2 regions of the Massilimicrobiota sp. mt181 genome follow, and region 1 is predicted to be linked to the other one. Evidence: a T-box and tRNA genes for the amino acid it is inferred to sense, from the RefSeq annotation. Region 1 holds a T-box; the other holds one or more tRNA genes.

What was found. The T-box of region 1 lies ahead of tyrS (tyrosine--tRNA ligase). A T-box ahead of a tRNA ligase gene usually reads a tRNA of that ligase, here a tRNA-Tyr.
Region 2: it encodes a tRNA-Tyr, which carries the amino acid that the T-box ahead of tyrS (tyrosine--tRNA ligase) is inferred to sense. The anticodon was not compared.

Annotation. Positions count from the first base shown of each region.
Region 1 is NZ_JBVAYN010000003.1:52,827-69,329, forward strand. It holds gene ACZYT4_RS02615 (CamS family sex pheromone protein) at 1-764, opposite strand, end outside; gene ligA (NAD-dependent DNA ligase LigA) at 761-2,749, opposite strand; gene ACZYT4_RS02625 (ATP-dependent helicase) at 2,888-5,035, opposite strand; gene ACZYT4_RS02630 (ROK family protein) at 5,176-6,045, shown strand; gene ACZYT4_RS02635 (bifunctional riboflavin kinase/FAD synthetase) at 6,074-6,991, opposite strand; gene truB (tRNA pseudouridine(55) synthase TruB) at 6,991-7,827, opposite strand; gene ACZYT4_RS02645 (FKBP-type peptidyl-prolyl cis-trans isomerase) at 7,883-8,251, opposite strand; gene tyrS (tyrosine--tRNA ligase) at 8,261-9,487, opposite strand; T-box leader at 9,523-9,721, opposite strand; gene ACZYT4_RS02655 (chloride channel protein) at 9,763-11,016, opposite strand; gene ACZYT4_RS02660 (LacI family DNA-binding transcriptional regulator) at 11,044-12,063, opposite strand; gene ACZYT4_RS02665 (YtxH domain-containing protein) at 12,066-12,548, opposite strand; gene ACZYT4_RS02670 (DUF948 domain-containing protein) at 12,567-12,866, opposite strand; gene murC (UDP-N-acetylmuramate--L-alanine ligase) at 12,931-14,241, opposite strand; gene ACZYT4_RS02680 (hypothetical protein) at 14,371-14,508, shown strand; gene ACZYT4_RS02685 (M24 family metallopeptidase) at 14,568-15,650, opposite strand; gene aspS (aspartate--tRNA ligase) at 15,628-16,503, opposite strand, start outside.
Region 2 is NZ_JBVAYN010000005.1:86,054-102,556, reverse strand. It holds gene ACZYT4_RS04885 (aminotransferase class V-fold PLP-dependent enzyme) at 1-719, shown strand, start outside; gene sufU (Fe-S cluster assembly sulfur transfer protein SufU) at 703-1,140, shown strand; gene sufB (Fe-S cluster assembly protein SufB) at 1,144-2,550, shown strand; gene ACZYT4_RS04870 (5-formyltetrahydrofolate cyclo-ligase) at 2,543-3,079, shown strand; gene ACZYT4_RS04865 (sporulation protein YunB) at 3,131-3,784, shown strand; gene ACZYT4_RS04860 (hypothetical protein) at 3,802-4,662, shown strand; gene ACZYT4_RS04855 (methyltransferase domain-containing protein) at 4,710-6,158, shown strand; gene ACZYT4_RS04850 (RodZ family helix-turn-helix domain-containing protein) at 6,190-6,882, opposite strand; gene ACZYT4_RS04845 (PadR family transcriptional regulator) at 7,004-7,351, shown strand; gene ACZYT4_RS04840 (DUF3887 domain-containing protein) at 7,344-7,985, shown strand; gene ACZYT4_RS04835 (hypothetical protein) at 7,982-8,290, shown strand; gene ACZYT4_RS04830 (DUF3784 domain-containing protein) at 8,304-9,008, shown strand; tRNA gene ACZYT4_RS04825 (tRNA-Val) at 9,135-9,210, shown strand; tRNA gene ACZYT4_RS04820 (tRNA-Thr) at 9,216-9,291, shown strand; tRNA gene ACZYT4_RS04815 (tRNA-Tyr) at 9,299-9,382, shown strand; tRNA gene ACZYT4_RS04810 (tRNA-Gln) at 9,390-9,465, shown strand; tRNA gene ACZYT4_RS04805 (tRNA-Lys) at 9,469-9,544, shown strand; tRNA gene ACZYT4_RS04800 (tRNA-Gly) at 9,551-9,624, shown strand; gene ACZYT4_RS04795 (hypothetical protein) at 9,930-10,568, shown strand; gene ACZYT4_RS04790 (hypothetical protein) at 11,067-13,052, shown strand; gene ACZYT4_RS04785 (ATP-binding cassette domain-containing protein) at 13,036-13,872, shown strand; gene ACZYT4_RS04780 (hypothetical protein) at 13,856-14,518, shown strand; gene ACZYT4_RS04775 (hypothetical protein) at 14,577-14,963, shown strand; gene ACZYT4_RS04770 (glucose-6-phosphate isomerase) at 15,171-16,451, opposite strand; gene ACZYT4_RS04765 (CvfD/Ygs/GSP13 family RNA-binding post-transcriptional regulator) at 16,451-16,503, opposite strand, start outside.

The DNA.
Region 1 (16,503 bases):
TCTATTTCCTGAGCACGATCACTTTCAAAAAGAACAGTTTCAAAATTGACTTCTTCACTTTGTCCATAAGAACCATTACAATATGTTTTTAAAACATAATGACCATTAACCGTACTTGTCGTTAAATCCGTTGCCTGATAAATAGCAATCAAAACAGGTAAACCTTTGAGATTTTTAAAATCTTCATGAGATTGAATAATTTCATATAATTTTTGACTACATTCACGTCCATAATTCAAAATAGATTGATCATCCATCTGTGTATCTAAACGATTATTGTCTGCATCACGAGGATCAATCACTATCGCAAAAGAAGCACCTCTTAATGTATATTTATCACCTGATTTTTCCCAGAAATCCTGTTCTTGAATATTTTGAACCATAACAGGATCTTTCACATCATTAATTGTTGTTCCAGAAGCTGGTTGCAATGAATTATCATTATTACGTTTAACCATTTCTTGTTTTAAAGATAACTTCAAATATTGACCTTCACTCATATAATAATCAGAAGTTGAAAAATATTGTGATGATAAAATTTGTAAATCTCTACCAATTGTTGTAAAGTCCGATGTTGAACCATAATCCAAATAAAAATCTTCTCTTAATTCACTATCTTCAAATTTCACAATATTATAGTATGTATCATCAAAAGAATCCATAGAGGCAGTATTATTGCTTGTTTCTTCTTGGACAGTTTCCTGTGAAGATTGACATCCTACCAGTAACAAAGCGACCATCAATATACATATGAACTTTTTCATAGATCTACCTCCTCTTTAAACTCAGCTTCACTTAAGACTGTGACCCCAAGTTCTCTTGCTTTTTCTAATTTACTTCCGGCATCTTTACCACAAATGAGGTAATCTGTTTTCTTTGATACACTTCCTGTTACATTTGCACCTAAACGAGCTAAATATTCTTTAATTTCTTTTCGCGTCATTAATTCTAAAGTTCCTGTAACACATACTGTTTTTCCATTAAAAATACTTTCTTGTAATAAAGATGTTTCTTTTAAATAATTCATATTCAAACCAATTGTCTTTAAATGTTCCAATAATTCTAAAGATTCTGGTTGACTACGGAAACGATTAATGGACTGAACAATTGTCTCACCAACATCACGAATAGACAAAAGCTTTGCAGTTGAGGCATTTAAAAGTGCATCCATACTTTTAAATTCTTTAGAAAGATTATCCGCCATTTTTGCACCAATACCTTTAATTCCTAAACCAAATAACAATTTTTCCATTGAATTCTTTTTACTTTTTTCTATAGCTTCTAATAAATTATCCATCGACTTTTTCCCAAAGCCCTCAATTTCAATAATTTCTTGTTCATGTTCTGCCAAGCTATATATATCTTCAATAGAACGCACAAATCCTAAATTATAAAACTGTTCAATTATTTTTTCTCCCAAGCCTTCGATATTCATAGCATCACGAGAAGCAAAATGAATAATACGTTCTATTTTTTTAGAATCACAATGATCATTCATACAATAATAAGCTGCTTCATTATCTTTTCTAACAAGTGGTGAACCACAATATGGACATTCGTGAATCATTTGAAATTCTTTTTCTGTGCCATTACGTCTTTCTTTTAAAGAACGCACAACCTCTGGAATGACATCACCCGCTTTGCGAATCACAACATAATCTCCAACACGAATATCTTTATGAACCACATTATCTTCATTATGTAAAGTTGCTCGTTGGACTGTACTTCCTGCAACACGTACAGGCTCCAAAACAGCATTTGGTGTAATTTGACCAGTTCTTCCAATTGTAAAAATAATATCCTTAAGTTTTGTGACCACTTCTTCAGCTGGGAACTTATAAGCAATCGCCCACTTTGGAACTTTGGCCGTATATCCTAATCTTTCCTGCCAGGCTAGATTATTGACTTTAATGACAATACCATCAATTTCATAAGGCAATGATTGACGTTTCTCTGTCATTTCTGTAATGAAGCTCCAGACTTCTTCAATATTGGCACAGACACATGTCATAGGATTCACTTTAAAACCAAGTTTAGCAATATAATCCAATGCTTCCTTATGCGTCTGACAACCCACTTCTGAAGCTGTAGGAACCATATACAAAAACGCATCTAATCCTCTCTTTGCAGCAATACTTGAATCCAATTGTCGAACACTTCCAGCTGCTGCATTACGTGGATTTGCAAATAAAGCTTCTCCAGCATCCTTTCTTTGTTTATTCAACTGTTCAAAAGATTTTTTTGGCATGTATATCTCTCCACGCACTTCAAAATCTCCTTTATAATCAATAGACAAAGGGATAGATTTAATTGTTTTAACATTATGTGTAATGTCTTCTCCAACAGTACCATCACCGCGAGTAGCACCATAACTTAAATGGCCATTTTCATAAACCAGTGAAACAGCCAGTCCGTCTATTTTTAATTCACAAACATATTCAACCTGTGGGAAAACATCTCGAATACGATCATCAAACTCTCTCAGTTCATCTTCATTAAAAATATTTCCTAATGATAACATCATTCTTTGATGTGTAACTTTCTGAAATCCTTCTAAAACTTCTCCGCCTACCCTTTGACTAGGAGAATCAGGCGTTATCCATTCAGGATGTTTGGCCTCAATACTCTGTAGCTCCTGCATTAAACGATCATACTCTTGATCTGAAACTGTTGGATTATCCAAAACATAGTATTGATAATTATATTCATTTAATAATTGTTTAATTTCATTCAATCTTTCCAATGTCATTTTACACACTCCATTCACCAGCTCATTATATCAAAAAATAATCATGAATAAAATAAAAACATCAAAAATCATCACCCAAAATATACCCATTTTTCACATCATTTCAAAACAAAAAAACAATCAGAAAATTTCTGATTGTTATGATGATAAACGTTTTAAAGATTTGTGTTGCGCCATTAAAGTTTTGATACCATAAGGCATTGAAAATGCAATATCCAAAGTTTGTCCCTGAACTTTCACTATCACACCTTTACCAAAAACATCATGTTCAACAAGGTCCCCCTGTTTCCAATCATGAATTTCATTATCACCAATCATTTCATCCACTGATGGACCCATACGTACAAATTTTTTAGTTTTAAAAGGTGATGGTTTCCCTATATGTTCGACATGATCTGTCCCAATTTCATCAATAAATTGTGATGACATTTTAGGAGAATTCGTCATATAGTTAAATCCCTGACTATCTGTTAGATATAAACGTTTCTTTGCTCGGGTAAAAGCAACATATGCTAATCTGCGTTCTTCCTCCATGCCATCTTCTCCTTCTTCTGAAACACTTCTAAAACTTGGAAAAACATCTTGAGAAAGCCCAACAACAAAAACATAGTTAAATTCCAGACCTTTGGCCATATGAATACTCATTAATGAGACATATTCATCATGTGTCATATCATCCTGAGAAGTATATAAAGCAATATCTTGCAGATAACTTTCAAATGTTGCAGTATCTGGATGCGTATTCATATATCCAGCAATGGAATTCTTTAATTCCATAATATTTTGAATACGATTTTCATCTTCATCATGTCTTAACATTTGAAAATATCCAACATCTTTCATAAGACTTTCAAAAACATCAGCTAAAGCTTGACGAGATTGTCTGGCCTTTTCTATAGATGATACAAATTCAGCAATAGCCTTCTTCACTTTTCCTTTTAATCCAATCTCCTCACTATATAAACATACGGCTTCATAACAGCTGATACCATATTCAATAGCTTTTAATTGAATTTTCTCTAATGTTTTTTGTCCAATACCACGACTTGGTACATTAATAATACGCTCAAAAGATAAATCATCCATATTGACCATTAAACGTAAATAACTTAAAGCATCTTTGATTTCCTTACGATTAAAGAATTTTAATCCACCAAAGATTTTATAATCAATCTGATGCTGAATCAACTTTTGTTCAAAAGGTCTAGAAAGATAGTTTGCTCGATAAAGAATCGCAAAATCATGATAATTAACTCCATCAACATGATGAATAATATCTTCTATTGTCTGACAAACATATTCTGCTTCTGATTCTTCATCAGCAGCCGAATAATGGACAACTTTATCTCCTTCTTCTAATTGTGTAAATAAATCTTTTTCTAAACGATTTTTATTTTTTCTAATTAAATTATTTGAAATATCTAGAATCGTTTTGGTTGAACGATAATTTTGATCCAAAATGACAGTTTTGACATGAGGATAATCCTTATCAAAATTCATGATATAATTGACATCTGATCCTCTAAAAGAATAAATTGTTTGATCTGGATCACCAACCACACATAAAAGAGACTGTTGTGATAAAAGATGAATAAGTTTATAATCAATACTTCCTACATCCTGAAATTCATCAACATGAATATATTGGAATTTCTGTTGCCATATCTGTAAAATATCAGGATATTTTTCAAACAGTTCTACTGTCTTCAACAAAAGATCATCAAAATCCAGCATAAAATGTTCTTCTTTATATTTTTCATATTCACCATAAGCTAATGCTTTTTTTTCTTCACCAACAAAGCCATCAGCCATTTGATATGCTTTTTGTGGTGAAACTTCAGCCATCTTACAAGCTGAAATATAATGAATACAACTTTTAACACTAACAGCTTTACTATCGATATTTTTTTCTTTAAAAATCTTTTTCAATAAAGATTTTTGATCTTCTTCATCCATAATAACAAAATGATGAGGATAATGAAGAGCATGAATATGCTGCCTTAATATCCTTACACATAGAGAATGGATTGTGCACAGTAACGCTCCTGAAGCATACTCACCTAATAAATCCACAACTCTTTCTCGCATTTCATTAGCGGCTTTATTTGTAAAAGTAATGGCTAAAATATGACGTGGTTCAATCCCGACTTCCTCAATCAGATAGGCAATACGATATGTTAAAACACGTGTTTTCCCACTTCCAGCTCCTGCAATAATACGCAAATGAGATTGAAGATAAGTTGCTGCTTCTTTTTGTTTGGGATTTAATAATTTATCTAAATCCATCATATCACATCCTCTCAGTCTAAACATTATAACATAATTACTCAAAAAAGAAATCTTTTCACCAATAAAAAAATGATTTCAACATTAAAGATTGAATTGAAATCAAAACAATGAAATAATAAATAAGAGAGGTGACACATATGTATTTAAGCATAGATATAGGTGGTACATACACAAAATATGGATATTATCAAGATAACGGTAACTGTATAAAAAAAGATAAAATGAAAACAATCAAAACAAATAAAAAAGATTTTTATCAAAGTTTAGAACCGTTGATCACACATGATTTAAAAGGCATAGCCATCAGCATGCCTGGACTTATTGATAGTTTGACAGGTTCTATTCATAGCATTACTTTGCTTCCTTTTTTCAATCAGACTTCCATCTGCCATGACTTATTTCAAAAATTTCATCTTCCTGTTACCGTTCAAAATGATGCCAAATGTGCAACTTTAGGGGAAATGTGGAAAGGTTGTCTCCGTGATGTTGATAATGGTTTTATGCTTGTACTAGGCACAGGTATTGGTGGAACCATAATCATTCATAGAAAAATATTAGAAACCCAGCATTTCAAAAGTGGCGAAATTGGTTCTTTTCTCATTCCTCAAAAAAATATGTATTCTCATTTTGGAAGAGAATACAATGCTGTGAAACTCATTCATGACCTGAGTCTTATACTTCATTGTCCTGATGATGGAGAAATCGTTTTTCAACAATTATCATCTTCACAAGAAGCCATCCAGCATTTTCAAAATTACTGTCAACAGATTGCTGTTATGATCTATAATCTTGATTATCTCTTGGACCTTGATGTGATTGCTATTGGTGGAGGAATAAGTGAACAACCTCTCCTGATTCAAACAATCAGACAGGAATTTTATAAACTGCGAGAACTTTATAAAGAGGATAACCACGAACCTATAATAAAAGCCTGTCAATTTCAAAACGAAGCCAATTTATTAGGTGCATTATATCATCATATTCATTTTAAAAGAAGTTCTGATTGAATGATAAACACATTCCAGAACTTCCTTTTTATGATTCAAAATATTTTCTAACATATTGACAATCATGTTGTAATTGATGAACTAATGCCTCTTTAGAAGGAAAAGTTTGTTCTTTACGTATAAGTTCGTAAAATTCAACAAAAACTTCCTGACCATAAATATCTTCATCAAAATCTAAAATATTAACCTCAAGAGATGCCTTTTTTAATGCATGAAAAGTCGGATTATATCCAATATTACACATTCCCATATAACAATTTTCCTGAACATATACTTTTACAGCATACACACCACCACAAGGTAAAAAATAAGATCCATAATCAATATTGGCAGTAGGAAATCCTAATTGATGTCCAATTCTACGGCCATGTATTACTTGTCCATGTATCGTATAACGACGCCCTAATAGCTCATTCAAATCTTTCATTCGACCATCTTTGAGATGTTGACGAATACGGGAAGAGGAAATCTTTTCCCCTTTATATATCACTTCATCAATAATACTTGTATCAAAATTTTTATTTTCTAGTAACGTCTGTGTTGTTCCCAGATTTTGACAGCCAAAGCGAAAATCAAATCCACAAACAACATGGCGTACACCACAGTTTATCAGATATTTTTGAATAAATGCATCAGGAGATAAAGCAGAAACATTTTTAGTAAACTCAATGACAAATAAATAATCAAAACCTCTTTCTTCAAGAATCTTTTGACGATCCAAAAGCGATGTCAAATAATGTTCTTCTTTAATTTTACCTAATACATAAAGTGGATAATGATCAAAAGTCATAAGAGCTTTGCGATAGTTCTTTTCTTGAGCCACACGTTCAACTTCATTAACTAGGGCCATGTGTCCCACATGTAAACCATCAAAAAAACCTAGTGCAGCAACAATTGGCTCACAAATTTGTATATTTTCATGTTCTTTTAAATAAATAACCTTCATTAAAACAACCCTCTTACACTTTTCAAATAACCTTGACCATCCGGCTTGTAAACCGCAAGGACTTTTCCTTCTTGATTGCAGACAACAACTTGATGATCAATATCACTTTTTATTTTTTTACCATGATAAACAATATTTTCATTATCAACAAAATAATGATCAAAATGAGCAAACGCTTCTTCTAAACTCATCAAATGATAATGGCCTTCTTCAATTTCTTCAATGCTATAACAATCCTGAATATGAAAATTTCCTGAAGATAGTCTGATTAAGTTTGTCATATGAGCAGGATAACCTAGTTTTTTCCCTATATCAACGCATAAAGAACGTATATATGTTCCTTTAGAACATTGGACTTGTATTGTTATGTACTGATTTTCTTGAGAAATGCATTTAATATTTTTAATAAATATTGATCGTGGTTGAATCTCAACGCTTTCCTGATTTCTAGCATATTCATAAAGTTTTTTTCCATTCACCTTAATTGCAGAATAAATCGGTGGCATCTGTTCTTGTGCACCTAGAAAAGATGAAAGGACTGAATCTACATTTCCAACGCCACAAAATTCTTTTTCTTCTACAATCTTTCCACTCGCATCATAAGTATCCGTTGCTATTCCCAAACATAGTGTCGCTTGATATTCTTTTTCTTCACTCATGAGAAACTGTAAAGCTTTGGTTGCTTTTCCAATGCACAACACCAAAACACCTGTTGCATCAGGATCCAATGTTCCACAATGACCAACCTTTTTTGTATGCAAAATCTTTCTCATACGATTCACAACATCATGACTTGTCATTCCAGCTGGTTTATTGATCAATAATATTCCATCCATCTTTAAACCTCCCTAATGAGAAATGACATATAAAAATGAGTCAAAAGACTCAAATTTATTGAATTTCTCGATATATTTTATGAAGTGTAATATCAAATGTCGCTTCTTTCCCTGCAAGTTCTTCTGTATAATTTTCAGGGAAAGTTACAGTAATTGTTTTTTCTTCATTCAATTCCATGCCAACAATTCCATCTTCGAAACCATCAATCATAGTGTCTGATCCTAATTTTAACTCATAACCTTCTGCAGTTCCACCACTAAAAGCCACACCATCGATTTTACCTACAAAATCAATATTCACATAATCACCATTTTGAGCAACTGCTTCCTGATTTTGTGTATTGTTATTTTGTGTCTCAGAACTTTGAGATGAACACCCTAAAAGCATGACCAATGCTATAAAACTTCCTAGTACTTTTTTCATCTTAGCCTCCTATTTATGATTAATGACATAATAATTCTTTTTTCCACGTCTAATAACAGTCGCCTGTTTTCCAAAAGCATTTTCTTTTTTTATAACAAAGCCTACATCTGTAATCTTTTCACCATTGACAAGGACAGAACCCCCTGTAACAAACTGACGTGCCTCACGATTAGATGAAGCAGCTCCAACTTTCACTAAAGCATTTAAAATTTGTGTATCTTCCTCTAAATCCACACTTGGAACACCATGGAAGCAAGATTGAACTTGTTCTAATGTTAAGTTTTGTATTTGCCCTGAAAATAGCATTTGACTAATATTTAATGCTTCTTCATAAGCTTCTTTTCCATGAATAAAAGTAATTACTTCTCTCGCAAGAGCTTTATGCGCTTCTCTTAAATGTGGTTGTTTTTTATTCTTTTCTTCTAATTCTTCAATTTCTTCTTTTGATAGGAATGTTAGGAATTTTAAATAATCAATGACTTTATCATCTTCTGAATTAATAAAGAACTGATACATTTCATATGGTGATGTTTTTTTACGATCCAACCAAATCGCATGACCATTTGTTTTACCAAATTTTGTACCATCAGATTTTGTTAGTAAAGGCATTGTAAATCCATAAGCCTCTTTTCCTGTTTTCTTTCTAATCAATTCAATACCAGCTGTAATATTTCCCCATTGATCTTGACCAGCCACCTGCATTTGGCAATCTTTATTTTCATATAACCAATAAAAATCCATGGCCTGCATAATCATATAAGAAAATTCCGTATATGTAATTCCTAAATCTAATCTTCTTTTAACAATATCTTTATTCAACATATAGTTAACATTAAAATATTTACCATAATCTCTTAAAAAATCAATGAAATTTAAATCTTTTGACCAATCATAGTTATTGACAACTTCAAATCCAAATAAATCCTGTGCTTGTTTTTTCAAACATTCAAAATTATGTTGAACTTCTTCTTTAGTAATCATCGGTCTTTCTGTATCAGGTTTTGGATCCCCAATCAAACCAGTTGCTCCACCAACTAATAAAATAGGATTATGTCCTGCATCTTTTAATCGTTTACTAATTAAAAATGATGAAAAATGCCCAATATGTAAACTATCACCCGTTGGATCAGTTCCAATATAAAAAGTCATTCCTCCATTATTTAATTTTTCTTCAATTTCAGGCGAACTGACATCTTTAATCAAACCACGCCATACCAATTCATCATAAATTTTCATTTCATATCCTCCTTATAACAAAAAAGAGAATTCATCAAAAGGACGAATTCTCGCGGTACCACCTTTATTTATGCTTATGCATACACTCATGATTGATAACGGTGTTGCCACCGGCCAAGCTTTGCACTTAGCTGCTCCAAAGTGTATTCATTATAAACAATGATCTATTTCCACCAGCCATAGATTCTCTATCTTCATCCATTTATAACTACTTGTCTTCTTCAACGCTTATGTATATAATATTAAATTTTGTGATTGAAGTCAACTCAAAAATATCACTTTGCATTCTGATTAATAAATTCAACAGAAGTTTTTGAATAGACAATCTTTTGTGCCTGATATAAACTAAAGTATCCTGATAATACATAACAGAATGCAACAACAATAGCCATAGCCGTTAAATATTGAATGCCAAACATCTCTGCGCCAAGCATCAGACTTGTCAGAGGAGAATTAATAACGCAACAGAACATACCTACAATGCCTATAGCTCCTCCTAAATGAGGATCAAAACCAAGTAGTAAGGCTAACATATAACCTAAAGTAGAACCAATTACAAAAGTTGGCACGATTTCTCCACCTTTAAATCCAGAACCTATTGTGATTGCAGTAAAAATAGCCTTTAATAAGAAATCATATGGCAAAACTTGCCCATAGATAGCTTCATCAACAACTTCCATACCGGCACCCAAATAACGCCCTTGAAAAATAAAGACTAATAATATCAGTAATAACGATCCCACAAGAACACGGATATAGGCATTTTGAAAATACTGATGAAACCACTTATGGCTATAATGCATCATCAAAACAAAAATGATTGAAAAAGCAGCAATAATCAAAGCAAAAGCAACAAGTCGAACACTCATCAATGGCGTTAATTGGAAAGAGGCTGTTAACGTATAAAAAGTGGTTTGACAACCAAATAACTGCGCAATTCCAAATGAAATCAAACTGCTGCATAAACATGGAACGAGTGCAGCATAGTAAAAAACACCAACACTGACAACTTCCATAGAAAAGAGTGTTGCTGTTAAAGGTGTGCCAAAAAGAGCAGAAAAAACAGCACTCATCCCACACATGATCAGTATAGACATCTCTCTTTGATCAGCATGAATAAATTTTCCAAAGGTAGTTGCTAAGGAACCACCTATCTGTAAGGCAGCCCCTTCCCTTCCACTGGAACCACCAAACAAATGTGTGATGACCGTTGCCAGAAAAATAGCTGGTGCAAGTAAAACGGGCACTTTATCTTGCTGACGAATGGACTGGATAATCGTATTCGTTCCTGGTTCATTGCTTAAATGAACAAGTCGATAAAGATAGACAATCATAATACCACCTATTGGTAACCCAAAAACAATCCAGGAATGTGCCAAACGAAGTTGCGTCACATAATCTATTGATAAATGAAACAATGCTCCAACAACACCACAAACACTTCCTAAAACCAAAGCTATCGCTATCCATTTACATACAAAACATATATTTAATTTTAAATCCATAAAAAACTGTTTCACATACATCATAAATCCCCTCTTAAAAAAACTTCTAAATTACTTAGAAGTTTCTTTTGTTGTTGCTCGTGGCATTAATAAATGCTGTATCACAACTTCTTTATTCTCAATGTCTTCTTCATTTAATATTTTTGTTAATAATCTGACAGCTAAAGCTCCCATATCATAAACAGGAACATGGATTGACGTTAAAGAAGGACGACAAATCTGTGCATAACTTGTATTCATCATTCCTATAACTTCCATATCATCAGGAATATGTATTCCATTATCAACCGCAGCATTGACAACAGCGACAGCTTCTTTATCATAACTTGTAAAAACAAGCTGATGTTTATGATTTTTGAAATATTCTAAGAATTGTGGGTAGCTTTTTTCATAATGTGAAGAAGTATGGACAACTTGCTTTTCAGAATCAAAAGTTAATCCATATTTCTGATAAGCTTCTTGAATTCCTACAATCATTTCCTCTATATTAATTAAATTTTGTTTTGGCGAAACAAATAAAATATCGCTTTTTCCTGCTGATAAATATCTATCAATGACTTCATAAGCTATTTGTCTTGCATCAGCAAAAATAGAACCCATATAATCTCCAGAAACACATGTTCCAATCACAACAGCAGGTATTTTATATTTATTAACCAGTGCAATTTCTTTTTCAATTTCTTCATTATTAAACAAAATTACACCATCAGCACGAGATTTCACAACTTTTTCAATAACAGTTTCAATAGGATTCCCATCTCCAATTTCATCTGTTGTATAAATACTGACATTATAATCTAATCGACGACTGGTATCGCCAATCCCACCAATCATATCTTTAACATGGGCAAATAGTGATTGAGGAAAGACAATTGCAATCGTTGTTGTCTTACTTGTGGCAAGACCTCTCGCAATTTGGTTAGGTTTGAAATCTAAACGTTGAATAGCATCAAGGACTTTATCACGTGTTTTCGGTTTCACAACACTTGAACCATTAATAACACGTGAAACTGTTGCCAGAGAAACCCCCGCTTCTCTAGCAACATCATAAATCGTTACATTCTTCCCCATAATTAATCTTGAATCTCTTCAATCATTTCATCAAGTTTTTCTTCAACATTATCGATTTCATTTTCAAAAGCTTCCAGATAATCATCATCAGCTGATGAATCTAAAACCTTTACTTTCACTTCTTCAATTTTTTCATTAACTTTCTTTGTGAGATCAACAACTCCATCACGAATTGTCATATATTGATCACTGTCTTTGACCTTGACAGCAAAATCTTCTAATTTTGCTTCTAATTCAGTCAGTTTATCTCTTGTTGTTGCTTTAAATTCATCCATATCAAATTCATCAACAGATTTTTTCACTGTTTCAATTGTTTGACCAAGTAAAGCTTCTACATCTTCTTTTGTCATATTTTTAAGATTATCATAAGCTTTTAAAGATTCACGTTTAATATCTTCTCTTAATTCACTTCCTTTTTTAGGTGCTAATAGTAACCCAGCAATAGCCCCTATTCCTAAACCAACAATAAATTTTCCAAATTTCATTTTTCTCACCTTTCTTTTCTATTTTTTTCTTCTAATGAAAGAAGTTAAAAAACCTAAAATACCAAACAAACCAGATCTCATACCACCCTTTGAAAAGAATCCGCTTACTAATTCAACAGGAGCGTTGAGCATATTCATTTTATTATTGATGTCATCTAAAATATGATCAACTTTTTGAATAGTTGCTTCCAGCATTGTCATCAAAACAGTGGCTTCTTTGACAGCTAGAGACATTCTCATAAATAATAAACCTAAGCTTAAAAGAGCAAATGCACCTGATAAAATCAAAATGCAATAGCATATTAACTGTGCGTTCATAAATTCTCCTTTCTGCTAATTTTCCATATTATAGCATATATCCATTATGTTGGAAATATTGCCATTAATGTTCTTCTTTATATGCAATAACCTGATCTTCTAATTTATATATATCTTTACTGCTCATAAATAGAAAGACAACATCATCATATTGACTTAATAACTTAACAGCAGCTTCATCTTCGTGAATGACCTGAGCACGAGGATTATATTTGGCAATATCATAGATATCAATATCAATTCCAGGTTCTTTTTTTGCATTTTCTGGAAAATGAACAAAAAATGGATAATCAGCCAAATCCATAGCTTCCGCAAACTCTTTCGCAAATCTCAATCCTCTAGAAAAACGATCTGGCTGGAATACTGCTACAATTTTTTTGTGTGGATAACGGGAACGTGTAGCTTCAATCACATATTTGATGGCTGTTGGGTGATGCGCATAATCATCCACATATACATTATTCCCAACTGTCTTCACTGTATAACGACGTTTTACACCAGTAAAAGTAGAAAGTCTTTTCTGAATATATTCAGCACTCATGTTTTCTAAATATCCTAATGTAATAACAGCTAAAGAATCATATAACATATGCATACCATAAAATGGTAAAGCAAAATGTCCAAACAAATCTTTATGAATATAAACATCAAAAGATAATCCATGATCATTATTGATAATATTTTTTGCAATAATATCATTTTGTTCACCAGTTCCAAACTTTAAAACACGTTTTTTATAATGGAGATGTGGTAAATGTGGATCATCACCCCAAATAATCACAGTATCTTTCACCTGATTTGCATATTGCTCAAATGACTTTTCATACTGTTCCATAGATTTAAAATAATCAACATGATCCATCTCTATATTATTAATAATTGCATATGTTGGATAATAATGTAAAAAATGATCCTGATATTCACATGTTTCAGCAATAAAGTATTTGCTATCTTCAACAGCATGTCCAGTTCCATCACCAATCAAAACAGAAGTCTTATCAAAATCCTTAAAAAGATGATAAGCCATACCTGTTGTTGTTGTCTTGCCATGTGTTCCAGCAATACCAATAGAAATATACTGATCCATCAAATGACCTAAAAAATCATAATAAGTATGCGTTTTGACATTTGGATTACTTAATGCTTCTTTAACTTCTTCATTAGTATCATCAAATGCATTCCCTATAATCACATCATAACCATCTTTAATATTATTTTTATCAAAAGAATAAATAGGTATGCCTCTTTTTCTTAATTCTTCCTCTATAAAAATATATTTATCAATATCACTTCCAGCAACTTCATATCCTAAATCATAAAGAATAGTTGCCAGTGATGCCATTCCAGATCCTTTAATACCAATAAAATAATACATAATTCCATTTCACCTCGTCTTTTATTCTAGCATAAATTTTAAAAAAAGTATTCTCTATCCAATGAATTTTTCATATTTTTTTCTAATTTTACACAAACTAATGATGTCAATAGAAAGAAAGGAGAAATTATGAGTCACAAAAAAGCAAAAAACAAACAAAGACAAAATCATTACAAAGGATATAATCAAAATCAGCAGGCCTCTCATAGTGCCGAGGATAGTTTGATGAGTGAAAAATACAAAGAAAACTCTAATGCTCAAGAATAAGAAAAAGAAGCTATGGACAGGGGCGGTTCAGCGCACCCAAATTCCATAGCTTCTTTATTTTATCCAATAACCATCAAATCTTTTGAATAGTGATTTAAAACTTCACAACCATCTTCTGTAACTAAAACCAAATCTTCAATTCTGACACCAAATTCACCTTGAATATAAATGCCTGGTTCAATTGAGAAAATCATTCCTGGCTGTACTTCCATATCAAACGAAGCAGAGACATCACCATATTCATGAACATCTCTTCCGATAAAATGTCCTAAACGATGATTAAAGTTTGGTCCATAACCAGCTTCACTGATAATATCTCTAGCTGTTTTATCAATATCACATAATCTCACACCTGGTTTGATCATAGCTTCAGCTGCTTCATTAGCTTTTTTAACCAATTCATACACTTCTCTTTGTTTATCAGAAACTTCTTTATAGAAAACTGTTCTTGTCATATCACTGCAATATCCCTGATAAATACCACCCATATCAATGACAATGCTATCACCAGCTTTTAGCTTTGAATCATCACAACCATGATGACCATCTGCCCCATTAGGACCATATCCAATAATAGGGCTAAAAGAATTACCACTGCATCCTAATGATTGGAAAATACCATCTAACTGTTGTCCAACTTCTTTTTCTGTGAGTGTTCCTTTTGCACATAGCTGAATCACTTGATCAATCGCCTGGTCATTGAATTGACTTGCTTTACGCATGAGTTCAATTTCCTCATCATCTTTATGCATTCGGACATAATCAACACAAATTGATCCAAGTTCAAAACAACATTCTTCGTTAGCGAGTTCCATGACTCTCATTAAGAATTTAGCTTCCCAATTTTTATCAACACCTACGCAATTAGCATCTTTTAAAACTTCAGCAATTTTTGCAGGTCCATCTTCTGTATCATCATACCAGATAATATTTAAATCTAATTTTTGGTCTAAATAAAACAAATTGTTTAAAAATAAAGTATGATCTCCGTCTAATGATAAAACCAAAGCATACATTCTTTCTCCCGGATGATTATCATAACCAATTAAATAATTAATAGAGCTAGGATCACTGATAATCAAATGATCCATCCCTCTTTGACTCATTTCATTTAAAACATTATTCAGTCTTGTCTGATTCATATTCTTTCACCCCTATTCCTAATTCTTCTAATTGTGCATCAGCAACTGGTGTTGGTGCTTTTGACATTGGACAAGTTGCACTCGTATTTTTAGGGAAAGCAATCACATCTCTTAAAGAATCACAACCACATAGTAACATCGCAATTCTATCTAACCCTAAAGCAAATCCTCCATGTGGTGGAGTTCCATACTGTAATCCTTCAACAAACCATCCAAATTGTGCATCAATTTGTTCTTGAGTGAATCCTAAAGCTTTAAATGCTCTTTCTTGAACATTTTGATCATAAATTCTTTGTGATCCACCACCTAATTCATAACCATTTAAAACGATATCATAAGCATCTGCTAAACAATGTTCTGGATCTGTTTCTAATTTATCTAAATCTTCATCTTTTGGTTTTGTGAATGGATGATGTTTTGCATAATATCTTTGTGTTTCATCATCATATTCAAACATTGGGAAATCAACAACCCATAAGAAATCAAAAGTATTTGGATCATATAATTTTAATTCTTTTCCTAAGTAGTTACGAATAGCAGCTAAAGAATCGCAAACAACTTCATATTTAACATCTCCAACAAATAACAATAAATCCTGACTATGTGCATTCATCGCTGTTAATAATCTTTCTAATTGATCTTCAGTAAAGAATTTTGCGATAGGACCTTGAACACCATCATCAGTCACTTTTAACCATGCTAAACCTTTAGCTTTATAAGTTTTTGCAAGTTCAGTTAATTGATCAATCTTTTTACGAGAAAAATTGGCTGCTTCACCAACAACATTTATTCCTTTGACATGTCCACCAGCATCTATTGCGTTTTTAAAGACTGCAAAATCCACATCACTAAC
Region 2 (16,503 bases), on a different contig from region 1:
CAGAAGTGACAAATGTCTTGGGTTATCATGCGCCTATGAAGGACATTTGTGAGTGGGCACATAGCCGTGGTATTATTGTTGTAGCTGATGGAGCACAAAGTGTTCCTCATCAGGTAACAGATGTTCAGGAAACGGATGTTGACTTCTTAGCTTTTTCAGGACATAAAATGTGTGGGCCTACAGGAATTGGGGTCATGTATGGAAAATATGAGCTTTTAAAAGATATGAAACCTACACGATTAGGTGGAGGTTCAAATTCTCGTTATAATAGCTGTGGTGTTGTGACGTTGAAAAAACCACCTTATCGTTTTGAAGCAGGAACACCACATATTGAAGGGGCAATAGGTTTGGCAAGTGCCATGGGGTATTTGATGAATATAGGAATGGACAATATTTATCAATATGAAGAAGAATTGCGTCAATATTGTATTGAAAAAATGCAAAAATTAGATAATGTTGACATCTATAATCCTGATTCACAGGGGGCAGTTGCCTTCAATATTAAAGGTGTATTTTCACAAGATGCTGCCAGCTTATTTAATAGCTATGGAATTGCAATAAGAGCAGGACAGCATTGTGCAAAAATTCTTGATGAGTTTTTAAAGGTATCAACAACTTTACGTGCTTCATTTTATTTCTATAATACAAAAGAAGAAATTGATGCCTTTGTAGAAGTGTGTAAAAAAGGAGATGACTTTTTAGATGCGTTCTTTAAATGATCCTCAATTATTGAGAGAAATTATTATGGATCATTATGAACATCCACGCAATCGTGGATTGGTTGATGATGATTCATATTTAAAAGTCAATATGAATTCAGAAACTTGTATTGATGATTTAGATATTCAGGTTAAATTTAATGGAGATAAAATTGAAGATGTGCGTTATGATGGAGAAGCATGTGCGATTTGTACATCTTCAACTTCTATTATGAGTGAACTTGTGAAAGGAAAAACGAAAGCAGAAGCTCAAAAAATCATAGATAATTATATGAATATGATTTATGAGAGAGATTATGATCCAGAAATCTTAGAAGAAGCGATTGCTTTTCAAAATACACATAAACAGGCCAATCGTATTAAATGTGCAACACTAGGATGGAACGGACTGATTGAATTAATGAAAGAAAGTGAGGAATAAATAGTGGCAACAAAAAATCTTGATATTCCTACAACACATATTGATTATGATTTTAAAGATGAAGATGTTTCTGTATTTAAAACACCTAAAGGGTTAAATGAGGACATTGTCAGAGAAATTTCAGCTATTAAAAATGAACCTGAATGGATGCTGGAATATCGTTTGAAATCTTTAAAATGTTTTTTAGAAAAACCTATGCCTACATGGGGTGTAGATTTAAGTCAAATGAATTTTGATGAATATACATACTATAATCGACCAAGTGATCGTTTATCTGATAAATGGGATGAAGTTCCTGAAACAATCAAGAATACTTTTGATAAGTTAGGTATTCCTGAAGCAGAACAAAAGTTTTTAGCAGGAGCTTCAGCTCAATATGAATCAGAAGTTGTTTATCATAATATGCTTGAAGAAGTGAAAGAAAAAGGCGTTATTTTCTTAGATATTGATAGTGGATTAAGAGAATATCCAGAAATCTTTAAAAAATATTTTGATACTGTTATCCCTTATAATGATAACAAGTTTTCAGCATTGAATGGTGCAGTCTGGTCAGGAGGGTCATTTATTTATGTACCTCCAGGAGTAAAGTTAGATAAGCCATTACAGTCATATTTTAGAATTAATAGTGAAAGAATGGCACAATTTGAAAGAACTCTCATTATTGTTGATAAAGGATCAGATATTCACTATGTAGAAGGATGTACAGCACCTTCTTATTCAAAGGATTCATTACATGCAGGGGTTGTTGAAATTGTTGTCTTAGAAGGCGCTAAATGTCGTTATACGACAATTCAAAACTGGTCTAAAAATATTTATAATTTGGTCACACAGCGTGCGAAAGTTGCTAAAAATGGCTCTATGGAATGGGTTGATGGTAATATTGGTTCAGCCGTCACTATGAAATATCCAACATGTATATTAGCAGGTGAAGGCGCTAAGGGAACATGTATTACAATTGCTGTGGCAGATAGTCATCAGATTTTAGATTCAGGTGCGAAAATGATTCATTTGGCACCTCATACATCAAGTCAAATTATTTCTAAATCTATTTCTAGAAATGGTGGAAAAGTTAATTATAGAGGATTGGTTAGACATCAGAAAAATGCTACAGGTGCCAAAAGTAAAGTTGAATGTGATACATTGATTTTAGACGAAAAGTCTACCAGTGATACAGTTCCAACAAATATGATGATGAATAATGAATCTATTATTGAACATGAAGCAACTGTATCTAAGGTATCTGAAGATCAGCTTTTCTATTTAATGAGTCGTGGATTGACAAAAGAACAGGCGACAGAAATGATTGTCATGGGATTCATCGAACCATTTTCAAGAGAATTACCAATGGAATATGCTGTTGAATTGAATCAGCTTATTAAGCTGGATATGGGAGAAAATAGCATTGGATAAAAATGAACTTCGTTGTTTAATGAAAGATAAACGTCTTCAGTTATCAGCTAAGACGTTTTCTTTATATAACCAGCAGATTTATTCGAAAGTTCTACGCCATCCACAAGTACAAAATGCTAAGATGATTGGTTGTTATGTTTCATTGCCATCAGAAGTAGATACACTTCAAATTATTGATTCATTATTGCCATATAAACGTATCTGTGTACCCAAAGTTGAGGGCAATCATATGCAGTTTTATGAAATTTTATCCCTTGATGAATTAAAACCAGGACATTTTCATGTTTTAGAACCTATCACAAGTCAGATGATTATGCCTGAAGAAATAGATTGTATGCTTGTCCCTTTACTTGCCTATGATTCATTGGGTTATCGAGTAGGTTATGGAAAAGGATATTATGATCGTTATTTTCAATCTGATTTTCATGGCTATAAAATAGGATTAGCCTTTTCTTTTCAATATGTTGATCAGATTCAACATGATGTTTTTGATCAGAGACTTGATGAAGTCATTCATGAAATACCATAGTGATATGGTATTTTTTTCTTTGATAAACATATAATATTTTGGTGAAATATGATGAAAAAATGGATAATTATTGTAGGGGTACTTTGTTTTTTGATTGTTATGAGTACAGGCATTGTCTATATTCAGGCAATACCAACTTTAAAGACATATGGACAAATGGAGATTGAACGTTTCAATCAACTCATTATTTCACATAGCTATTTTACAGATGAGAAACAGTATGACGATCTTGTGATTATTGAAAGGGATGAGAATCAGGATATTGAACTCCTTGATTTTGATATGGTAAAAGTTAATCAATTGGCTGCAGATATTGTTTCGGATATAGAAAATACGTATTCTCAAATAGAAGAAGGCACTTTTCAGGCATCTGATGACAGTTATTATCAAAGACGTATGGAAGAAGTTAGTCAGACAGGAATTATTTCTTCTATTCCCATTGCGACATTATTAGATTTACCAGCTTTTTCTTTTTTATCACCAAGTATCCCAGTTACTTATAAACATCTTTCCAGTGTTGGAAGCTCTGTTCAAAAAAACATTCAAAATTATGGTGTCAATCATGTGATGATTGAGTTGTCAATAGACATTAAAATGAATATAACAATGATTTATCCTTTTTTTGAACAATATCATACACAAGTGATTACAATACCTGTTTTATTAGAAATTTTTCAAGGACAAGTTCCGTTGGTTTATTCTTAATGTAAAGGAGAATGATCATGAAAGATTTGATCAAAATATATTATGGAATAGATTGTACAATAGATTCAATTGGTTATTTTTATGTTGGACCACAATTGTATTATTTATTTTGTGTTAAAGATAAAAATGAATTTTTAAATATTTATCATTATTATCGCTTTATTATGCATCAATGTGGAATAACAGGTTATAGAATTGTGAAGAACGTTCATCAGGATATTTTTTCGCAAAATTATGTCTTGTTGATTTATTATAAAGAATCTTTTTCTTTTGAAACTTATCTCCATCATGTGATGCAGCTCTATCCATTTCCTAAAATGAAAGTCCAGTCAATTAAAGAACAATGGATTTGTAAGATTGATCAAGCGAGAGATATGGTCAAAGATTATGCATATAGTTTTAAACATGATCAGGATATTATATCATTGATTTATTATTATTGTGGTCTTGGTGAAAACAGTATCAATGTCCTTAATTATATATTACAAATTCATCAGAGTGCGTCATTGCCGGTCACATTATCTTTATCACAACCTGTTTCTCAATATGTCTATGAATTGTTGAATCCGTGTATGTATATCTTTTCAACACGTATGCGACATTTAGCATGTCTTTTCAAAAGCCAGCTTTTATCTACTTTTCAGCTTCAGGAACTATTAGAAAAAGAATATTTTGATGTTTATGAAATTATTTATCTTTATGCGAGGATGCTATATCCATCCTACTTTTTTCAATGCCTTTTACAACAAACGATGGATGAAAAAAAGATTTCCTACTTCTATTTTGGATTAGAACAAGAACGTCAAATGAATCGTCAAATTTTTCAGGTTTTATCTTTTTATGTGACACTACCTAAAATCAGTTGGATAAATCGTTGAAATATGGTATAATATTGTAAGCACAGTTAGTTGAAAGGGTTATATTTATGGATTTGGTAAATAGTATTAAAAGTAATGAACATATTAGGGAATCTTTAATTCGTTTAAAATCAATGGATCAATGTGATTCCTTCATTCAACAAGATTTACAGTTAAAACAGAAACTGATTGAGCTTTTATCTCATGAAGATCCTAAAATTCGCAAAAATAGTGCTATCTTATTAGGAAAATATCAAGATACAATAGAAATATTATTAGAAGCTTACGAACATGAAAAGACTGAATATGTGAAAGAAGCATATTTAATGGGAATGGCTTCACAAAATTGCCGTCCTTATATTCAGCAATTAAAAGATATTCAAAAAAGATTAATTCATGCTGATGAAGTCACAAAACATATTCAGGCTCAATTAAAAATATTAAATCCTATTATTTTAAAAAATCAGATGCACAAACGTAAAATCATTAAACTTAAACATGAACCGGTAGATGTCGTGTTAACATCTTTGCCTTATTATCAGTTTGTTTTATTTGAATCTGTTTTGCATTTCAAATATAAACCTGTGACTCAAGGAGTTCTGGTACGCACTGAATCGCTTTATGATTTATTAAATATTCGAACATATCGTGATATGCTGATTCCTCTTTCTGGGGCTTCTGGTATGGAAATTGACCTGGAAAGTATTCTATCAGGATTTCAAAGATGTCATTTAGAAGATATTTTAGATAAGTTATATGATGATCATTCTGCTTTCTATTTTAGAGTTGCTGATGAGACAAGAGATAAACATCCTTTGTTGATACGTAAGATTTCTCAAAAACTTTTTGAACTTTTTCCAGATCGTTTATTGAATACAACAGAAGGATATGATATTGAAATTGTTTTAAAAGAAATTAGACGTGGAAAAGTTAATGCTTATTTGAGATTAACTCATTTGAAAAGTACACGTTTTGATTATCGTAAAGAAGTGATATCTAATTCGTTGCAGCCTTATGTAGCAGCAACTTTGGTTCAATTAGCGAAGCCATATATGAAAGATCATGGGAAGGTACTGGATCCTTTTGTAGGATGTGGAACTTTATTGATTGAAAAAAATTATGTTGTACCTTCAAAATTTGCGATGGGTATAGATATATTTGGTAAAGGTGTGGAAGCAGCCAAAAAAAATACAAAGGCAGCTGGTCAAAATATTTATTATGTTCATAAAGATGCTTTGCGTTTTGTGAATAATGAGATGTTTGATGAAATTATAACTGATATGCCAACATTGCCACAGATGAATGATTATCAGCAGTTACAGGAGCTTTATGATCGTTTCTTTGAACGTATTCATCGTTTGGTAAAACCAAAAGGATATGTTTTCTTGTATACAAGCGAAATCTCTTTGGTGAGAAAGAATCTTAGATTACAGGAAGGCTATTTAAATCTTGTGGAACATTATGAGATTCCACGTGGTAAAAATATGTTTTATTTCTTTATTATGCAATTAAAATAACCTGCTTGATGAAGCAGGTTTTTTCATGTCATTATTGTTGACTTTCAGGTGTTGTTCCTTGAAGTGATTCATTGTTTTCATTAGAAATTGGTGGTGTTGTTTCTTCGTTTGTATCAGGAGTTGAGGTATCATCCGATGAGTTTTGAGAATCTTCCTGATTGTTATTATCTTGTGTATTATCTGTCTGTGGAACAGATGACTGTGAGCTTTCATTGGTATTTTGTGAAGATTGATCTTGAGATTGTTCATTGATTTGCTGTTGGAGATTTTCAATTTCATTTTGTTGTTGGATGTAATATCGATATCCTATATATCCACCAACACATAATACAGCTATAATCAATGTGATGATAATGAATAAGAAAAATTTTCCAAGAAACGAATGTGTCTTTTTTTCTTTAACGACTTTTGTTTGTTGTTTTGTCTTTCTTTTTGTTCTTTTTTTGACTTTTTTCTTAGTCTTAGGTTTTGCTTTTTTGGTTTTGTTGTCCGTTTTTTCATCGTTATCCTGATTGTCCTGTTGAAAAGATGTTTTTTGATTAGAATCTTGCTGAGATATGAAATCCTCATTTTGATGTTCTTTGTGATAGATAGGTTCCTGATGAGGTTCTCTATCTACAATAGAGTCGGGCTGTGAAGAAAAAGTTTCATATGGAAATTCTTCATTATCATACTTATTTTCATGATTTTCTATTTCATCATCGAATACAAATTTTTTTGCCATTTTTATCACCCACCTACAGTATTACCTTTCAATATGACTTTTATATTAACTTTATATTGACATTTATAGAATTAAGTATAACAATATATTTAGTAATACTAAATAGAAAAGAGCTGGTTCAATGAATGAAAGATATGAAAGGCAATTAAAAAAAGGAATTTTAGAAATTTTGGTTTTGCAACTTTTATCAAAAGAACAAATGTATGGTTATCAGATGATTTTATGCATGAAGGAGAAGAGTCATGGAATGTTTGAGATGAAAGAAGGGACACTCTATCCCATTCTATATCGTTTAGAAGATGATGAATTGGTAAAAAGTCAATGGACACAGCCTCAAAAGAAGGAACTTTCGCGAAAGTACTATTGTTTAACAGAAAAAGGGAAAAAACAGTTGGAAGAATTAAAGAGGTTATGGAAAGATTTTTCATTGGTTGTTAATGAGATTTTAGAGGAGAATGAACATGAATAAGAATAAATATATCAAAGGCGTTTTGAAATTATTAAGATGTTCAAAACAACAAAAGAAAATAATTCAGTTAGATTTAGAAAATGATATTGATATGGCATTGAAAAATGGTGAATCATTAGAAGAAATTATTCAAAGAATGGGAACACCTGAAGCTGTTGCAAAGGAATTTAATGAGAATATGGGTGTTTCATTACGTCGCTCTTATAAGAAAATTATAGGAATCGTTATTGGTATTGTGGTTGTATTGGGATTAGGCATTTTTTTCTTTATCCGTTCCATTATGCCAGAATATCAGGAGCTGGGAACATCAGGATTATTTAAGCAAGACACTGTTGAGCAGCAAATGGAACAGGTTATTCTAGATGTTTCTCATCTAGATACTCAAGCGATACTCAAAAAGTGTGATGAAAAGATGAAAGAAACCATGACAGAGAGTCTTTTGAAAGAATCTGTTTCATCTTTAGGAGAATTAGGCAATTATCAACGCATAACCAGTCAAAGATATGTTGAAGTCAAACAAAATAATGATGTTTGTGTTGTAGGAGAGGTTGTTGCATTATATGAATTGCGTAGTGTGACATACACGATCACTTTCAATCAGAATTATGAATTAATGGGGCTGTATATGAAATGAAGCAAAATATCACATATGCCATATTAGCAATTGTCTGTTTTGTCTTTGCATATGGTCATTTTCAAGGAAATGTCTCTTTGGTTCACAGTTATCATAAAAGTAGAATTGCACAAAAGGATATGATAGCCTACGCAAAAACTTTTGGAGTTGGTATGTTGATCATTGGAGTAGGATGTACATTAGCTTTATTATTGCGTTTATTACAATTGTATCTATTTAGTGATATCATAATGTTTATTGGCATTTTTATGGGCGTTTTAGTTATGATTTATGCTCAATTTAAATATAATCATGGTATCTTTTAGGAGGGAGTCAATCATGAAATTTATTATGCCTGTCATATTTTTGATGATTTCTATTTTCTTATTAATGGGAAAAGGTTCATTTTTAATTGCTGGATATAACACAGCAAGTGCAGATGAAAAGGCAAAGTATAATGAAAAGAAGTTATGTCGTATTGTAGGATTAGGCTTTTTTATCATCACTTGTGGGTTGTTTTCATTGATGATGCTAGAAACTTATGGACTTTATGTGATGATTGGTTTATTTATCATAGGTATGGCTATAATTCTAATTGGTAGTCAATATGCTAGTTTAGAGCATAATACCAAGAAAATGAAATCTTCGATGATCATTAGTATATTACTGACAATCGTTATTGGTGGATTTGTGATAGTGGTTATGTTTATTGGTGATATTCATATTCAGTATCATGACAATTCCATACAATTATCTGGAACATTGGTATCTTCTTCAGAAATTTCGTATGCTGATATTACCGAAGTAGAGTTTCGTGAAAATATTGATATAGGACATAAGAAAAATGGTATCAATAATGCTGTTATTGAAGCGGGAAGATATCGAAATGATGAGTTTAATGATTATCGACTTTATGGATATACGAATAGTTTACAATATGTGATTATTTATACGGATAGTGAGATTTTTGTTGTGAGTGGAAAAAATAGACAACAGACACAGGATATTTATGAAAAACTAAAGGAAGAAATAAACGTTGTATAATTCTATTTTATATGAATATTGAAAGGAAACAGAAAGATATTGAAGAAAAGATATTTCTGTTTCTTTTTCAATTTTATTCTTGACGAGTTCATAGACGTATGCTATTATAAGAGGGCACTAGAAATTGGAGGTTTAGCTCAGTTGGGAGAGCATCTGCCTTACAAGCAGAGGGTCAGCGGTTCGAGCCCGTTAACCTCCACCATTTATGCCGGCTTAGCTCAATTGGTAGAGCAACTGACTTGTAATCAGTAGGTTGAGGGTTCAAGTCCTTTAGCCGGCACCATATATACGGGGAGGTAGCGAAGTGGCTAAACGCGGCTGACTGTAACTCAGTTCCTTTCGGTTCGGTGGTTCGAATCCGCCCCTCCCCACCATTTCAGTTGGGATATAGCCAAGCGGTAAGGCAACAGACTTTGACTCTGTCATTTCCCTGGTTCGAATCCAGGTATCCCAGCCATTTGACCCGCTAGCTCAGTAGGTAGAGCATCTGACTTTTAATCAGAGGGTCAGGCGTTCGAGTCGCCTGCGGGTCACCATTTTTTGCGGGTGTAGTTCAATGGTAGAACTTCAGCCTTCCAAGCTGACTACGTGGGTTCGATTCCCATCACCCGCTCCATTTTTTAGGAATATAAGGGTCGAGTATATTAATAAAATTTGGATTTGACAAACTAAATAAAAGAACTATTTACAAGCTATGTTGGAATCAACATAGCTTTTTTGTGTTTTGTTGCTGAAGGAGGGTTAATATATGGATGATTTAACTATAAAAAATTTAAAACTCAAAAGAAATGATGCTATTGAATGTGTAAAAATGAATCTTAAACATTATGCATATTTAAAGCTATATCCTATGATCCTATGAACTATTTAGAAAGATTGCAATCTTTGAGTAGTTCCCTAATTAAAGTGGATAAAAATAAAATGATGAATACAAAAAATGTACATATGTTGTTGGAATTGCAAAATGAAGAGGAAAATCATCGGTTGATCAAAAAATATGATTACTTACTTTCATTATTAATACATGAAAACAGTCCAAATCTCTTCAGGATATATTTTGAAGGAGAAAAGATTGTTGCTATAAGGGAGGAAAATCAAAATATTTTTAAAATTATTAATAAATCATATGAAATGCTTACAGTCTTAGATGATGATATTGACTATACAATAGATGACTATCCAACATATCTCAAATATGAGCAAGGTATCAAAAAACGTGGTGGATGGAGTGTGAAAAAGGAAGCTCTAGCATATCTAGGAAGTTATCAGAATGGTCTCTATAAAAATGAAATAGATTTAGTCTTAAATAAAATACCTAAAAAAGAATTATTAATGAATTGTATAGAAAATGGAAATCAAAGAAATTATACCTCATATGAATATAGAAGCATACGAAGAGGATTGCTCATTTTTGCGTATTATTATTATCGCATTGATTTTAACTATGAAGATTTGATAAGAGAAATGAAAAAGACAGGAGGAGGTTGGGAAAAAGTTATTGATAACTGTAGAAAAATAAAAATGGAAAATAAAAGAGCTATTTTTTTAATATCAAAATAATTATTAAAACTATTGAAAGAACTTTTTCAGATATACTCAAAATGTTATAATGAATCTAGAAAAGATATTCTTATATAAACTTATTTTAATAAAAAAGTAAATCATCGTAAAAATTATGATGTCTCTAATTCCATTTTAATGTTTCTGATTTTTTTAGTGGAATATAGAGGAATTATAATAAATGTTCAAAATGAAAAGAATCAATCATTAAATAATAAAAACAAATAATATTCCAAATGATATTTTTAAAAGATAAAAACAATTAAAAAAACATCGTTATTATGAGAAAGTGTATCTCAACAATATTTATGAATATTTTTTAATCATTATTGAAACAAGTAGGTTATCTTATTATATGGATATGTTAAATTTTTAAAATTTATATTTATTCATATGGATGGGACAAAGTTAATATGAAAAAACAATAAATTTAAGCATAATAATATTTGATTATGTTGATAAAAAAATCTTTTACGATTTGTTATGGGGGAAAGTGATATGAAATTAGAAAAAATGAAGATTTATCTGCGTATTTTAAAGTCTAATCGCGTCATATTAGGTATTGTTTTATTGAGTTTACTTGTGAGTTATGGGTTCTTTTTTTTCCTTATAAGATTGATAGATTTATATACAGCTCTTTCTTTTCTAAGTAAGAATAATTATCTTCTATGTATCATTTTAATTTTTATGAGCTATATATTGCTGACTTCTGCAACAAGGACAAATCAGCTGGAACTGATTGATACAATGGGAGGAAAGTTCTCATTTCAAAGAAATCTATTCGTTGTTTTATTACTGATTATAGCTGTATATCATATTGTATTTATTCTATTGTTTTTAGGTGTTGCCTTATTTAGACAGGATTATGCTTTTTTGAATGTCTTTATGGAATCTTATCTGTATAATATGATTTTGCCTCAAGGAGTTAGTCTAGCAATAGGACTTGTTCTATCTTTGTTTGCATCTAAAATATCTATACTATTTATACTTGCTTTTATATTCATGATCTCTCCACTTTCAGAACTGATAGTATGGAGTGAACAGCCTAGTTTTCCAATTGACCAGATTTATAGAATCATTAAGATTCCATTTGAAATTCTGTATCAGAATAGGAAATGGGATATTGATGTGATGTATGGTTTGCAGTGTGAACCACAACGTCTGGCACTGATGATCATGTGGATGATGATAGCTTTCATTATCTATTATCTGAAATCAGGAAAAGGCATCAGAAAGTTAAGGGGAAAGGTAATAGTGATTCTATCTACAGTTCTATGTTTATCATTGGGAGCTTTTGCGTATCTGCCTGCCAGTCGTTTGAGAATTAATGATTCATGGGATGGATATATGTATGATTTAAGGACTGTACAATGGGATAATCTTCAAGAGGAGAAGGAGATAGACTATACATTTAGTGAGTATGATTTGAATCTAAGCTGCTCAAGAATACTTAATGTTGATGGAAAGCTGGTTTTGGAATCTGAAAAGCCACGACAGGATTTTACATTTACATTATATCGCACTTATCATATCGATGAGATAGAATCAGAGGTCAGCTTATCCTATCAAAGAGATGATGATCATGTAAAGCTTCATTTTGAAGAGCCACAAAGTCAGGTTACACTATCCATAGCTTATCATGGCTATCATCCTCGTTTCTATTCCAATTATAATGCTGCCATGCTTCCAGGATATTTTGCATGGTATCCGATGGCAGGAGAAAGGCAGATATTCTTCAGCCTTTCAGGCAACAAAAATAGTGTATTTGGATTTGGTGGATATAATTACTATAACCATATCGAGCCAGCCAGTATAACACTGCATACAGATCGCAGCTATGTGACTAATCTCAGTGAAGGAAAGAGTCATGTTTATGAAGGTGTGACTGATAGTATCAGTCTGTTTGATGGCAATATAGAATCTGTTAACGAAGGACAGATTGCATCCTATTTGCCTTTAGATAATATGGATAATCTATTTGAAATAACACAATCCAATTATAAGAAGGATGTTGAGTTCGCCAGTCAATATCTAGATATTAAAAAGGAAGAATTGATGAAGAAGAGACTCTTTCTTGTCAATGATGATATGATAAGAAACACAAACAATGGAAACGGTATAGCTATTTTTGATGATTATATTCTTTTATCTGAATCTCCTTATAGTAGTGATGAAATGTATAAAAGCCCAATTTTGAATTATTATATACTTTCTTCAACCAGAGAGGTCACTGTTTTATGGGACTGTTTTAGAAATGGAGGATTTTTCTCAAATGATTCAGAGGAGATTTGCCAAAACATGCTCATGTACCTACAAAGCGATGAAAGAGAAGGAGCTGAAGAACTGGCGAAACTGGTGGAAGAAGCCTATCAAAAGGTTGGAGCAGATGGACTTTTGAAGGCAATGGTCCAGTATGCTTTTAGTGAAGAATCCAATGATGAAGAGTTTCTAAGAGGAGTGATTAAAGATGCTGAAAATCAATGATATTTCTAAGTCGTATAAACATGTACAGGCGTTAAGCCATATCAATCTTGAACTGGACAATAAAATCTATGGACTTCTTGGTCCAAATGGTAGTGGAAAGACGACATTATTAAGAATCTTAGCTGGTGTTCTCAAACCAGATGAAGGAAACATTTACACTGAAAAAAAAGGTATGATAGGATATCTGCCACAAAAATATGGTGTGTTTAAAGAGATGACACTTTATGATCAATTGTATTATTATTCTGTATTAAAGGAAATTCCAAAATCTGATAGAGCTGAAAACATTAAAAGTGTTCTTGAAGATGTCAATCTGGAAGATATGAATCAAAAGTGTGGTTCTTTATCAGGAGGAATGGTCAGACGTGCAGGAATTGCACAGGCCTTCTTAGGACAGCCAGACTATGTCCTGTTAGATGAACCAACGGCAGGATTAGACATTGAAGAAAGACTAAGATTCAAACAGATTCTATTGAAGAAAAGAGATTATCCAATCATCGTATCAACCCATATTGTAGAGGATGTGGAATCGGTTTGTGATGAGCTGATTATCTTGAGTCGTGGAAAAATACGATGCAAGGATACACCAGCTCGTATATGTGAAAAAGCTAAGGATCATGTCTATGAGCTTGCCGAAGAAGATTATAAACAACTGACAATTTCTCATTATGTCATTCGTATATTCACAAAAGATGATAAAAAATATTATCGTATTATCTGTGATGAAAGACCAGACAATGGGCAAGCTATGCAACCTGAGATTGAGGATGGCTATATGTATATATTGAAAGGACCGTTTTTAAATGAAAAATCAGCTTGAACTCTTCCTGATAGAGCTTAAAAACAATGTCATAGCGTTGATTATCTACCTGATATTCTTATGGGGAATCTTTAGTTCATATCTCGTTAATCATATCATATCAATTATGAAGATACAGGGAGATGCACAGGTCATACTGGATGAGCTTCAGATGTTCATTCCACTCTTTCTGGTATTTATATTCTTTATTTTCATGCATCATCGTATGGATGCAGGATCGCAGGAACTTTTTAGAAGCATGTCATCCAAAACAGGACTGATTTATATGTTTTATATCTTTGTCTTTATACAGATTGTTTTGATGCTAATATATGGAATCATCTTGTTTTTACTAGGAACATCCATTTTCCTATCTTTTATGAAGATATTGCTTCTTATTGAACTCTTTTTAACTGCATTATTCTATTTTCTCAATGTTGTAGGGCATAATCTACTGTTAAGTTTGGTTGGTATAATTATTTATGTATTTGTATTTACACAAGCATATCCATATCCAATGTGGTTTAATATCTTTAAGATGAATACCTATATAGTAGAAGAATCTTTAATGGAATATGTGATACAGTTATGTATTTCCATTCTTTTTATCATCATAAGCTTTTATATTGAAAAAAGAGAAGCAGGCAACTTTATTGCTAAACAATAAAACATATTAGTTAACATTAACGAGAAATGAAGAGATAATTTTAAAGAAGGGAATTCAAATGTTAAAATTAAAGAAAATATTATTAGTTATCGTTTGTCTGTTGATATTTATTGTTGTTCTTGTTTTTGTAGATCAACAAACAACTTATGTGACTGTTGTCGATCAAAATGACGTCGAAGTATTCAATGATGACATCATCATAGAGATGAGTTCAGGAACTTCAGTGGGTTACTTTAAAAAGTCTGAGTTAGAAGAAATAGAAAAAGGTGTTTATAGTATCAAAGCATATTTTTCATTATTATCAGGAGAATATTCTGGATATCAATACAAAATTGATAACTCAGATCATCATATTCAAGAGATAAGACAATATCATTTAGATGATTCGGGAGATTATACTATTATTTATCAAAATAAGAACTCAGAACTGAGACTATATCGATGAAGAATTTGTTATTGATGTTATGGATAATGTGATTATTTGAATAAGAATGATTTTATCCGATTTTCATTATTATGTTAGAAAATAAAAAAGCTTTTCCAAAAGATAGAATCGTTTTGGAAAAGCATATAACAAATGAGATTCTCTAAAAAAGAAGGATACATAAACTCATATGGTTTGCATCCTTCTTTTGTTTTATTCAATGATTTATTAAACACCAGGTTTACCTAGTAATTTGAACATGTTTTTCTTATAAACTTCTACACCTGGTTGGTTAAATGGATTGACACCTAATAGATATACAGACATTGCACAAGCTTTTTCAAAGAAATAAACCATATATCCAAATGAATATGGAGTCAATTCATCAAGTGTGATTTGAATATTAGGAACATTACCAGTGTTCACATGAGCATCAATAGTTCCTTCACATGCTTTTTTATTGACATAATCAACAGTTTTACCTGCAAGATAATTTAAGTTATCTAAGTTATCTGGATCACTAGGAATTTCTAAATCAGCAATTGGTTTTTCAATTTTTAAGACAGTTTCATATAAAACTTTGCTTCCTTCTTGAATGAATTGTCCTAATGAGTGTAAATCAGTTGAGAATGTTGCACTTGTAGGTAAAATACCTTTTCCTTCTTTTCCTTCTGATTCACCAAATAATTGTTTCCACCATTCAGCAGTTTGTGCTAACTGTAATTCATAAGTCACAAACATTTCAGCTGGATAACCTTGTTTAGATAACATTTGTCTAGCAACACCATATTGATAAGCACTGTTTTCAGATAAATTAGGATTACTGTATTCTTCTCTTGCATCAGCAGCACCTTTCATCATAGCATCAATATCAATTCCTGCCATAGCGATAGGGAATAAACCAACTGCAGTTAAAACAGAATAACGTCCACCTACATCATCAGGAACTACAAATGTTGTATATCCTTCATTAGTTGCTAAAGTTTTTAATGCACCTTTTTCTTTATCAGTTGTTGCAACAATTCTTTTTCTTGCAACTTCTTTTCCTTTTGTTTCTTCTAGTAATTCTTTAAAAATTCTAAAAGCGATAGAAGTTTCTGTTGTTGTTCCTGATTTAGAAATAACATTAATAGCAAATTCTTTATCTTTCACATATTCCTTCACTTGAGCTAAATAGTTAGAAGAGAATGTATTTCCAATATAAATAATTTGAACTGGATGATTTGGATATAAACCATTTAATGCTTCAATAGCAGCTCTTGCTCCTAGATAAGAACCTCCAATACCACAAACTAATAAAACATCAATTTCATCTTTAAGTTCGTTAACTTTTGCTTTGATTGCTTCTACTTCGTTTTTGTCGTAGTTCACTGGTAAATCAACCCAACCTAAAAAGTCGCTTCCTTGACCAGTTTTGTTATGGATCATATCATGGATTTGAGAAACTTGATCTTTATATGAATCCATATTTTCAGTTAATTTTGCTTGAGATAAATCAACTTTAATCATCATTCTTCCTCCTTGATTACGCCTAGAGATATCCACTCAGGCAATTTTTCTT